Regions from separate parts of the Nocardioides sp. J9 genome, predicted to be linked through region 2. Evidence: riboswitches for the same ligand, from Rfam matches in the RefSeq annotation. Region 2 holds a riboswitch; the other holds the start of a gene.

Region 1 (3,991 bases), on a different contig from region 2:
CGACAGCGAGGAGGCGCGGCGTACGGACACGGTGACCAGGCCGGGCCGGGCCGCGTCGAGGACGGGTCCCAGCAGCGACACGTGCGGCAGGCCGCCGGTGCCGAGGAGCAACCGGGACGACAGCACGGTACCGGCGACGACGAACGGGTCGGTGGTCGCGCTCATCCGCCCTGCACCGCCGTCACGACCTCGACCACGTCGCCGTCGGCCAGCGGGGTGGCCGGCCACTGGGCGCGAGGCAGGACCTCGCCGTTCAGCGCGACCGCGACCCCTGACGGGGCCGGGTACCCGAGGCGGCGGCCGAGCAGGTCGGCGACGCTCCCGATCGCGGCGACGGGTTCTCCGTTGAGGGTGATCATCGTACTCCTTCCCTCCGGGGGTCGACGGCTGGGTCGACGGCCCCGGTCTCCAGGTGGTCGGCGACGAGCTGCGCGGTCAGCGGGGCGAGCAGCACGCCGTGGCGGTGGTGGCCGGCGGCGAGGACGACGCCGTCGACGCCGCTCGGTCCGACCAGGGGCAGCCCGTCGGCGGTGGACGGGCGGTCGCGGGCGGTGGCCTCGACGAGCTCGGCGCGCTCGAGCGCCGGCCACAGCTCGCGAGCGGCGGCGAGCAGGCGCAGCGCGCCGCCGGCCGTCACGACCGGCCCGTCGTCGTGGTGCTCCGACGTCGCGCCGACGACGACCCGGCCGTCCCCGCGCGGGACGAGGTAGACCGGTTCACCGGCGACCCAGCCGCGGACGGTACGGCGCGGCGGGTCGTCCGAGCGCAGCCGCAGGACCTCGCCCCGCACGCCTGTCACCAGCCGCGTCCACGGCTCCGGGAGCCGGGCGCCGGTGGCGACCACGGTGACGTCGGCGCCGACGGGCGCCGTGTGCACCGGGACCCGCGCCAGCAGGGCGGCGCACACCGCCCGCGGGTCGACGCTCCCCTCGCCGGGCAGCAGGGCACCGCCCGCGACCCGGGCCAGGGCCGGCTCGTGCTCGCGGACGCCGGCCCGGTCGAGGGGCACCGCGTCGTGGCCGTGCCGGGCGAGCAGCTCGACCTGCCGGTCGACCTGCTGGAGGTCGGCGGCGTCGTGCCCGACGAGGAGGGTGCCCTCGCGACGCACCGGGACGCCGAGCCGGGCGGCCAGCCCCGGCCACAGCCGCAGCGATGCGGTCCCGAGCCGCAGCACGTCCTCCTCGCCGTGCCAGACCTCGGCGGCGGGGCTGAGCATCCCCGCCGCGGCGTACGACGCCCCGCTGGCCGGGCGCGGGTCGACGAGGGCCACGGCGTGGCCGCGGCGCTGCAGCTCCTCGGCGACGGCCAGCCCGACGATCCCGGCCCCGAGGACCTCGACCCGCATCAGGCCACCGCCGCGACGAGCTCCTTCGCTGCTGCCACGGGATCGCGATGTCGCCAGATCGCGCCGATGACCGCGACGCCGTGGGCGCCGGAGGCCCGCACGGCGCTGGCGCCGTCGGCGTCGATGCCTCCGATGGCGATGATCGGCAGGACGCCGGTGGCGTCGGCGACCGCGCCGGCGCCGAGGGGCGCGGGCAGGCCGGGCTTCGACGTGGTCGCGAAGACCGGGCCGAGGCCGGCGTAGTCGGCGCCGTCGGCCCGGGCGGCCTCGACGTCGGTCCGGGTGCGGCAGGTCGCCCCGACCAGCAACCGGGGCGCGAGCCCGCGGGCGTCGGCGACGGCGAGGTCGTCGGCGCCGAGGTGGACCCCGTCCGCGCCTGCCGCGAGGGCGACGTCGACGCGGTCGTCGACGACGACCAGCGCGCCGTGCGGTCGCACGGCGGCCACGACGGCACGCGTCAGCGCGACGAGGTCGCGGGTGCCCAGCTCCTTGGCGCGGACCTGGAAGCCGTCGACGCCGGCCTCGGCGAGCACCGGCAGCAGGGCGTGGTCGTCCCGGTCGGAGACCAGGCAGTGCAGGCGCGGGGTAGCGCGAAAAGCAGTCATCTCAGTCCGTTCCTTCGCCGGCATGACCCGGATCAGGTGTGACGGTCGGAGCGGCTCCAGCTCCCTCTCAGCCCGCTGCCGCGGACTCCCGTGGGGTGTCGTGCGTCACGCTAGCGCACGGTCACCGGCCCCCCGCAACTCGCTGTCCACGTAGCGGCGCACGGCCAGCGCGGCCGCACGCCCGGCCCGGTTCGCCCCGATGGTGCTGGCCGAGGGGCCGTAGCCGACGAGCTGCACGCGCGGGTCGCGCTCGGCGACGGTGGCGGTCTGCACGTCGGCGCCCGTCTGCAGCAACGCGATCCCGCCGCGGGGGCTGCGCAGGTGCAGCGGCGCCAGGTGCGCCACGGCGGGCCGGAAGCCGGTGGCCCAGAGGATGACGTCGACCGGCTCGAACGCCGGCTGGCCGGGCGCGGGGTGGTCCCAGCGCACGCCGTCGGGCTCGATCCGGTCGAACATCGGGAGCCGGCGGTCGTAGGCGCCGAGCCGGGCCGCCTCCTGCTCCTGGGGTCGGAGGGCGAGGCCGGTGACACTGACGACGCTCGCCGGCGGCAGACCGGCGCGGACCCGCTCCTGCACCAGCTCGATGGCGTGCCGGCCGAGGCGCTCGTCGAAGTGGTCGCGCCACACCGGCGGCCGTCGCGTCACCCACAGCACGTCGGTGCGCGGGGCGAGCTCGCCGATGAACTGCACCGCCGACGCGCCGCCGCCGACGACCAGCACCCGCTTGCCGGCGAGGTGCTCCGGACCGGGGTAGTCGTGGGTGTGCAGCTGCTCCCCGCGGAACTCCCCCGCCCCCGGGTACGACGGCACGAACGGCCGCGACCAGGTGCCGGTCGCGTTCACCAGGGTCCGGGTCGTCCACCGCCGCTCGCCGGCGTGGACCACGAGCAGGTCGCCCTCGGAGCTCACCCGGTCGACGCGCACCGGCCGCTCGACCGGCAGTGCGTGCTCGGCCTCGTAGCGGGCGAACCACGCCGGCACGACCTCGTTGGCCCGCTCGGCCGACCCGCCGGGGGCCGGCGCGTCGGGCAGGTCGGCGACGCCGTGCACGTCGGCCATCGTCAGCGAGTCCCAGCGGTGCTGCCAGGCTCCGCCGGGTCGTTCGTCGGCGTCGAGGACCACGTGGTCGAGCCCGAGCCGGCGCAGGTGGAAGGACGCGGAGAGACCGGCCTGACCGGCTCCGACCACCACGGCGTCGTACACGTGCACGTCAGCCCAACGCCCCGGGACCGCAGACCCTGCCCCGGTACCCCCTGCGACATTGGTCACCCCTCTCAACCTCACGGCGCGGAACCGATAGCCTTGCCCTGGCCGAGCGTGACCTGGACCGGGGCTGCTCCGTTGACCCACCGGGTACAGCTCGGCAATTTTCCCCTCACGTGGCGTTCCGTCGTTCCAGTGAGGGACACGACAACGCAATCAACACGTGGGAAATGGGGACCCGTGAACATCCGCAAGCTCCTGAGCCTGATCGCCTTCCTGGCGACGGCCACTGCCCTGGTCGCCGTTCCGGCACCGGCGCAGGCCGCTCCGGTCGACGACTGGAACTACTCCGCCAACACCGGCGCCACCTACATCAAGGCGCTCGGCAACATCGTCTCCTCCGACCTGACCGCGCAGACCGCGATCAACGGTGGACCGGCCCGCACGCACAGCAACAGCACCGCGGCGGCCAACGTCCTCAACCTGGCGAGCGTCGGTGCGGCCGAGACCCGCACCACCGCCACCAAGGACGGCGCCAACATCAAGATCGAGTCGTGGTCGCGCACCGCTGGTGTGAGCCTGCTCAACGGCCTGATCAAGCTCGACGCGGTCGAGAGCACGGTCGTCACCACCGGCAAGCCGGACGGCACCAGCTCCGCGGTCGGCAACCACAAGCTGCTCGGCATCAAGATCCTGGGCGTCAACCTGCCGGTCAACATCCCGCAGAACTACGGCGTGAACATCCCGGGCGTGGCGGCGATCAGCCTCAACACGACCTACCACGCCGGCACCTCCGAGCTCTCCGCCACGCGCAGCTGGGCGGTCGCGGTGCAGCTGC
Region 2 (7,010 bases):
CGCGGGCCGCAGCGCCGGGAGGGTGACGGTGCAGAACACCTGCCACGGGGTCGCGCCGAGCGCGGCAGCCGCCTCCGCGGGGCGCCGGTCCAGCGACTCCCACGCGACCCCGACGGTGCGGATCACCACGGAGACGTTGAAGAAGACGAGCCCGATGATGATCGCGACCGCGGTGCCGTCGAGGTCGAGGAAGCCGAGCACGCCGGAGGGTGCGATGAGCTCGCGCACCGCGAGGCCGACCACGACGGTGGGCAGCACGAACGGAACGAGCAGGGCGGCGCGCACGACGGACCGCCCGGGGAACCTCAGCCGGTGCAGCACGTACGCCGCCGGCAGGCCGAGCAGCACGGCGACGGTCGTCGCGACGGTGCTGGTCCACAGCGTGAACCAGACGACGCGACCGGTGCGGGGGCGGCGCAGCACGTCGAGCACGGCGCCGGGGTCGAAGGAGCCCTCGGGCCACAGCCCGCGGTGCAGCATCGCGCCGACCGGCAGCACGAAGAAGACGCTGACGACCGCGACCGGGACCAGTGCGAGGACGGCGTACCCGACGTGCCCTCGCACCCGGCCCCGGGAGCGGGCGGCGCTCACCTCGAGACGATCTCCGTCCAGGCCTCCAGCCACGCCTGCCGCTGCGCGGCGACCTCCGCCGGGTCGACCTGCTCGGTCGACTCCGGCTGCCGGGTGAAGCGGGCCCAGTCGGCCGGGAGGTCCACGTCCTCGGCGACCGGGAAGACGTACATCGAGGTCGGCAGCGCGGCCTGCACCTCGGGCGAGAGCAGCCAGTCGACGACGGCGCGCGCGGCCTCGGTGTTGGTGTCCTCGCCCTTCAGCACGCCGGCGTACTCGACCTGGCGGAAGCAGCCGTCGAGGAGCGCGCGGGTGGAGGTGCGCTGGCCGGCCTCGTCGACGGTGAAGGCCGGGGAGGAGTCGTAGGAGACGACGATCGGCCGGTCGCCGCCGGAGAAGGTGAAGTCCTCGTAGTAGGCCTCGGTCCAGCCCTTGACGACCTTGGCCCCGTTGGCGACGAGGTCCTGCCAGTAGCCGGTCCAGTCGTCGCCGTACCGCGCGATGGTGGCCAGCAGGAAGGCCAGGCCGGGCGAGCTGGTGCTCGCGGCGGGCACGACGAACAGGTCCTCGTACGCCGGCTTCGCCAGGTCGTCGAGGGTGCGCGGCTCGGCGACTCCGTTCTTGCGGAACCACGCACGGTCGACGTTGACGCACACCGCGCCGGTGTCGACCGGGGTGAGCGCGTCGCCGTCGTCGCCGGGCAGCTCGTGCTGCTCGGCACCGGCCGGCAGCTCGGGGGCGTAGGCGTCGAAGACGCCCTCCTCGACCGCACGGGTCGCGAAGGTGTTGTCGATGCCGAAGACCACGTCCCCGACCGGGTTGTCCTTGGTCAGCACCAGCTGGTTGGTCAGCGCGCCGGCGTCGGTGAGCTTGCTGATGGTGAGCTGGTAGCCGGTCTCGTCCTCGAACTGCTCCACCAGCTCCTCGGGCAGCGCGAAGGACTCGTGGGTGACGAGGGTGACCTTGTCGTCCTCGACCCCGCTGCCGCCGTCGCCCTCCTGGCCGAGCAGCGAGCAGCCGCCCGCGAGGAGGGTGGCGGCGGTGAGGCCGGTGATCGTGGTGAGCATGCGTACGCGCACGTGTGACTCCCTTCGCCGGTGCTAACCGGATCAGGTTCGGAGGGTCTGCGGGCGGTCCCGCACTCTCAGCCCCGCTCGGGGCTCCCCTGTCTGACCGCTCCAGTCTAGGACGCGGCCACGGCGGTGTAGGCCACACCCTCCGGGTGGTCCTGCGCGGTCGCGTCGCCGCGGGCGACGAGCAGGTCGAGGTGCGCCTTGGTCTCCATCGCGGCCATGCCCTGGCTGAACACGTCGAGCTCGCCGAACGCGCGCTCGTGGCGGGTCCAGCCGAGGTCGCGCGCCACCACGAGCGCCGTGGTGGTGCCGCGCTCGCGCAAGGACCGCAGGCACAGCGCGAGCCGCTCCTCGTGGTGGGCGAGCAGCTCGTCGACGCGCTGGTACGACGACGGGGCGACCGGCCCGTGCGCCGGCAGGATCCGCAGGTCGGGCAGCTGGCGCACGCGGGCGAGCGAGGCCATGAAGTGCCCCAGCGGCTGGTCGCTGGCGGGCACGGTGAACCCGATGGACGGGGTGATGGTCGGCAGCACGTGGTCGCCGGAGAACAGCACGCCCTCGGCGCGGTCGGCGTAGACGTAGTGCCCCGGCGTGTGCCCCGGCGTGTGCACGGCGTCGAGGAGCCGGTGGCCCACGTCGAAGGTGCGGTCGCCCTCCAGCCAGGTGTCGGGGAAGGCCCAGTCCCGGGCGTCGGGCAGCTCGCCGTCGTGCCCCGCGGCCCACAGGTCGGCGATCTCCGCGGCGCCCGCGGTGCGCAGCACGTCGAGGAACGGGCTCTCGCCGATCTCGGCCTGGGAGGCACGGTGGAGCAGCTCGAGCGCAGGCTTCTCCTCGATGCCGAGGGCCACGTCGGCGCCGTACTCGTGGCCGAGCACGGTGGCGAGCGTGTAGTGGTCGCGGTGCACGTGGGTCACCAGGAACCGCTTGATGTCGCCGAAGCCGGAGCCGATCGAGCGCAGGCTCCGGTCCAGCAGCTCACGCGCGACCGGGATCGACCAGCCACCGTCGATCAGGGTGAGCCCGTCGTCGCCCTCCACCGCGTAGACGTTGACCGCCTTGAGCGCGTCCATCGGCAGCGGCAGCGGGATGCGGTGGATGCCCTCGGCGACCTGCCAGGCGCCCTCCTTCGCCCAGTGCTCGCCGGAGTCCGGTGAGACCGCATGACCGGTGGAGACGCCCCCTGTGCTCATGCGGCGACCTTAGTGAGCCCTCGCTCCCGGCTGGAGGTCGGGGAGGTTCAGGTCGAGGTTCGGCTGCTGCAGCCCGCCGTCGACCTCGATCAGCTTGCCGGTGAGGTACTGCCCCGCCCGCGAGGACAGGTAGACCACCGCGGCGGCGACGTCCTCGGCCTCGCCGATCCTGCCGAGCGGGGTCGCGTCCTCCATCTGCTGCTTCATCTCGGGCACCCCCGCGACGAACTCCAGCGAGCTGGTCATCACCGAGCCGACGTACACGCCGTTGACGCGGATGCTGGGCGCGAGGTCGGTGGCGGCGAGCCGGGTCCAGTGCGCGAGCGCGGCCTTGGCGACGCCGTAGGCCAGGTAGCCCCGCGCCGCCGAGCGGCCCATCATCGAGCTGATCGAGGTGATCGACTTCTGCCGCCCCTCACCGGCCGACTCCAGCATCAGCGGCACCGCTGCACGGCTGAGCGCGTGGGCGGTGGAGACGTTGAAGTGGAAGGACTCCTCGAGGTAGTCGACCTCGGTGTCGAGGAAGGCGTTGGGGATGGTGCCGCCGACGTTGTTGACGACGACGTCGAGGCGCCCGAAGGCGTCGTACGCCGCCTGCGCCAGCCCGGCGACCTCGTCGGTGCGCGCGAGGTTGGCCGGTACGACGACCGCGCGTCGCCCGGTGGCCTCGATCCGTTGCGCGACCTCGGCCAGCTGCGACTCGGTGCGTGCGGAGATCAGCACGTCCGCGCCGGCCTCGGCGAGCGCGACGGCGGTGGCGGCGCCGATGCCGCGGCCGGCGCCGGTGACGACGGCGACGTGGTCGGTGAGGGTGAAGCGATCGAGGATGCCCATCAGCGCCGGCCTCCCGTCGTACCGGCGACCAGGCCGCGGCCGGTGACCAGCGGCAGGTCCAGGGCGGTGCGCAGGCCGGGCTCGGCTGCGACGACGGCGGGGATCGCGTTGATCAGTCGCTGCGCGGTGACGATCATCCCGGAGACGTTGTGGTCGCCGTCCTCGCCGTGGTGGGTGAACTCGACCTTCATGCAGGGCTCCCCCGTGATCTCGATGCGGTAGCAGCCGTCGCCCTCGTGGGGCCGGGGCCAGTCCGGCTCGGCGTCGGCGTCGGTGCGGGTGACGTGCTCGAGGGTGATCCGAGGGACGCCGTCGACGGTGCCGATGACACGGAAGCGCACCGAGCCCATCGTCCCCTCCTCGACGTCGAGGGAGACGGTGCTGACGGTGCGCGGGGCGGGGCGGCGCTCGACCTCCTCGACGAGCGGCTCGTCAAGGGTCACGCCGAGGCCGGCGGCGATCACGCGCACGACGGGCCCCCAGGCGGTGGTGAGGATGCCCGGCTCCCACAGCAGCGGCGTGGCGTCGAGCGGCTGCCCGAAGCCGAACAGGTCGCGCATGACGACGGGCTGGTAGTAGGTGGAGTAGTCCGCGATCTCGCTGACCTTCACGTGGTCGATGCGCTGGCTGAGGCTGCTCATCACCAGCGGCAGCACGTCGTTGGCGAAGCCGGGGTCGATGCCGTTGACGTGCAGGCTGGCGCCGCCCTGGCGCCCGGCCTCGTCGATCGCCTCGATCATCTCGGCCGGCAGCGTGCCGTCGCGGTGCAGCAGGATCACCGGCCCCGACGACACCACGTTGACGCCGTCGCGCAGGAGGCCGGTCAGGTCCTCGATCGACTCGAACACCCGGTCGTCGGTCATCGCACCGTGCACGACGCAGTCCGGCCGCAGCGCGACGAGCTCGTCGCGGTCGGTCGTGGCGGCGATGCCGAGCTCGCGGCCGAGCCCGGCCAGCTCCCCGGCGTCCTTGCCGTGCTTGTCGGGCGTGGAGGTCCACACCCCGACCAGCTCGAGGTCCGGGTGGGCGTCGACGCCCGCGATCGCGTGCCGTCCGATGGTGCCGGTGGACCAGACGACCACGCGCAGCGGCTTGTCGGGGATGACCTGTGACATGGTGGTCACAGTAGAACGAGTTCTAGTTTTCGGGAAGGGTTCTTCGGCGCAGTTTCACCACCTAGGTGGTGAAACCCCGGCCTGGCGCAGGAGATCAGGCCCGAATCTGCAAGTTTCGTGTGCCCAGTGGCGCAGTTTCACCACCTAGGTGGTGAAACCCCTCAGCGCTCGCCCACCGACGGCACCGGGATGACCTCCCCCGGCCCCCACTCGGGGCACCGCGTGCCGGAGTAGATCGTCGGCATGCAGCGGTTGCAGTGGATGCAGATGCCCCGCTGCGCCTCGCCGGCCTGCAGGCGGTTGACCAGGTCGGGCTCGCGGAGCAGGGCGCGGCCCATGGCGACGAAGTCGAAGCCGTCGGCCATCGCCTGCTGCATGGTGTCGAGCCGGTTGATGCCGCCGAGCAGCATGAGCGGCATCGCCAGCTCGCGGCGGAAGACCTGCGCCTTCTCGCGGAAGTAGCCCTCCTCGAAGGGGTACTCCTTCATGAACCGCCGCCCGACGGGGGTCTTCATGCCCCACTTCACGACCGTCGGCATCGACGCCGCGAACTCGTCGACGGGGGCGCCGCCGCGGAAGAGGTACATCGGGTTCATCAGCGACGAGCCGCCGGAGAGCTGCAGGGCGTCGAGGTGGCCGTCGGCCTCGAGCAGGCGGGCGACCTCGAGGCCGGTCTCGGTGGTGACGCCGCCGGGGTAGCCGTCGGAGACGGAGACCTTGGCGGTGACGGCGACGGCGTCGCCGACCTCCTCGCGCACGACGCGCGCGACCTGCCGGGCGAGGCGGGCGCGGCGCTCGAGGTCGCCGCCCCAGCGGTCGCGGCGGCGGTTGAGGGCGGGCGCGAGGAAGGAGGAGATGAAGTACGAGTGCGCCATGTGCAGCTCGAGGACGTCGAAGCCCGCGCGCACCAGCAGGCGGGCCGCGTCGACGTACGCCTGCGTCACCCGGGCCAGGTCCTTCTCCGTCGCCGAGCGGATCATCTGCATCGACAGCGGGCTCGGCATCGCGCTGGCCGCGATGGCCTGGGCTCCGTTCGAGCGGCCGTTGGCGACCGGACCGGCGTGGCCGACCTGCGCAGCGATCGCGGCACCGGTGGCGTGCACCTCGTCGGCGAGGCGCGCCAGGCCGGGCAGCGTGCGCTCGGAGACGACGATCTGCTCGGCGTGCGTGCGGCCCTCGGGCGCGACGGCGAGGTAGGCGACCGTGGTCAGGCCGACGCCGCCCGCCGCGGGGGCGCGGTGGTAGGCGATGAGCTCGTCGGTCACCTCGCCGTGCGGGGTCCGGCCCTCGAAGGTGGCTGCCTTGACGGTGCGGTTGCGCAGGCGCACCGGGCCGAGGTCGGCGGGGCTGAAGACGTCGGGGATGTCGGTCACGAGAAAACTGTAACGTGTTCCACTAGCATAACTCGACTTACGTCCCCTATCGTCGGCGCATGGCGAAGACGTTGTGGCGCGACCGGAACGAGCAGCTGGACCCCGAGACCGACTACGTCGAGATCTACCAGAACCTCGCGCTCTACGAGTTCACCTGGGACATCACCCAGGCGCTCAGCTTCGCGCTCTTCCGCACCTACGCGGTGCCGAGCGTCGGTCGGCTGCTCCACGAGACCGGCGCGTTCACCACCCAGGTGCAGAAGCGGTACGACGACACCGCGCTCCTGCTCGAGGCGCCCTTCGTGCACGGCTTCGACAGCCCCGAGGGCAAGACGGCCATCCGGCGCATCAACCAGATGCACCGCTCCTACGACATCAGCAACGACGACTTCCTCTACGTGCTGTCGACGTTCGTGGTGGTGCCGAAGCGGTGGCTCGACGACTACGGCTGGCGCTCGTTCACCGACACCGAGCTGCGCGCCAGCGTCAACTACTACCGCGCGCTGGGCCGGCACATGGGCATCAAGGACATCCCGGAGACCTACGACGGGTTCATGCACCTCATGGACGACTACGAGCGCGAGCACTTCGACTTCGACGCCGGCGGTCGCCGGGTCGCGGACTCGACGCTGGCGCTGCTGACGACGTTCTACCCGCGCCCGCTGCGCAAGCCGGTCGAGGTGTTCAGCCGGGCGCTGATGGACGAGCCGCTGCTGGAGGCGTTCGCCTACACCGACCCCGGACCGGTCGCCCGGAAGGTGAGCCGCGCCGCGATGCGCGCCCGCGCGCGACTGCTGCGCTGGACGCCGTCGAAGCGGAAGCCGACGTTCACCGCCGACCTGCCGCGGATCAAGA

The links. A riboswitch is a leader RNA that binds a small molecule or an ion and turns the genes downstream of it on or off. The one in region 2 is predicted to bind thiamine pyrophosphate.
Region 1: another riboswitch for thiamine pyrophosphate. It lies ahead of thiE (thiamine phosphate synthase); the one in region 2 lies ahead of L615_RS14615 (thiamine ABC transporter substrate binding subunit).

Annotation. Positions count from the first base shown of each region.
Region 1 covers NZ_VLJQ01000094.1:3,833-7,823, forward strand. Annotated here, with positions in the region: gene L615_RS16145 (thiazole synthase) at 1-165, opposite strand, end outside; gene thiS (sulfur carrier protein ThiS) at 162-359, opposite strand; gene L615_RS16155 (FAD-dependent oxidoreductase) at 356-1,345, opposite strand; gene thiE (thiamine phosphate synthase) at 1,345-1,950, opposite strand; TPP riboswitch at 1,943-2,052, opposite strand; gene L615_RS16165 (NAD(P)/FAD-dependent oxidoreductase) at 2,056-3,141, opposite strand; gene L615_RS16170 (choice-of-anchor P family protein) at 3,394-3,991, shown strand, end outside.
Region 2 covers NZ_VLJQ01000086.1:26,399-33,408, reverse strand. Annotated here, with positions in the region: gene L615_RS14620 (iron ABC transporter permease) at 1-591, opposite strand, end outside; gene L615_RS14615 (thiamine ABC transporter substrate binding subunit) at 588-1,649, opposite strand; TPP riboswitch at 1,640-1,747, opposite strand; gene L615_RS14610 (MBL fold metallo-hydrolase) at 1,754-2,833, opposite strand; gene L615_RS14605 (SDR family oxidoreductase) at 2,843-3,667, opposite strand; gene L615_RS14600 (diacylglycerol kinase) at 3,667-4,782, opposite strand; gene L615_RS14595 (NADH:flavin oxidoreductase) at 4,944-6,155, opposite strand; gene L615_RS14590 (oxygenase MpaB family protein) at 6,215-7,010, shown strand, end outside.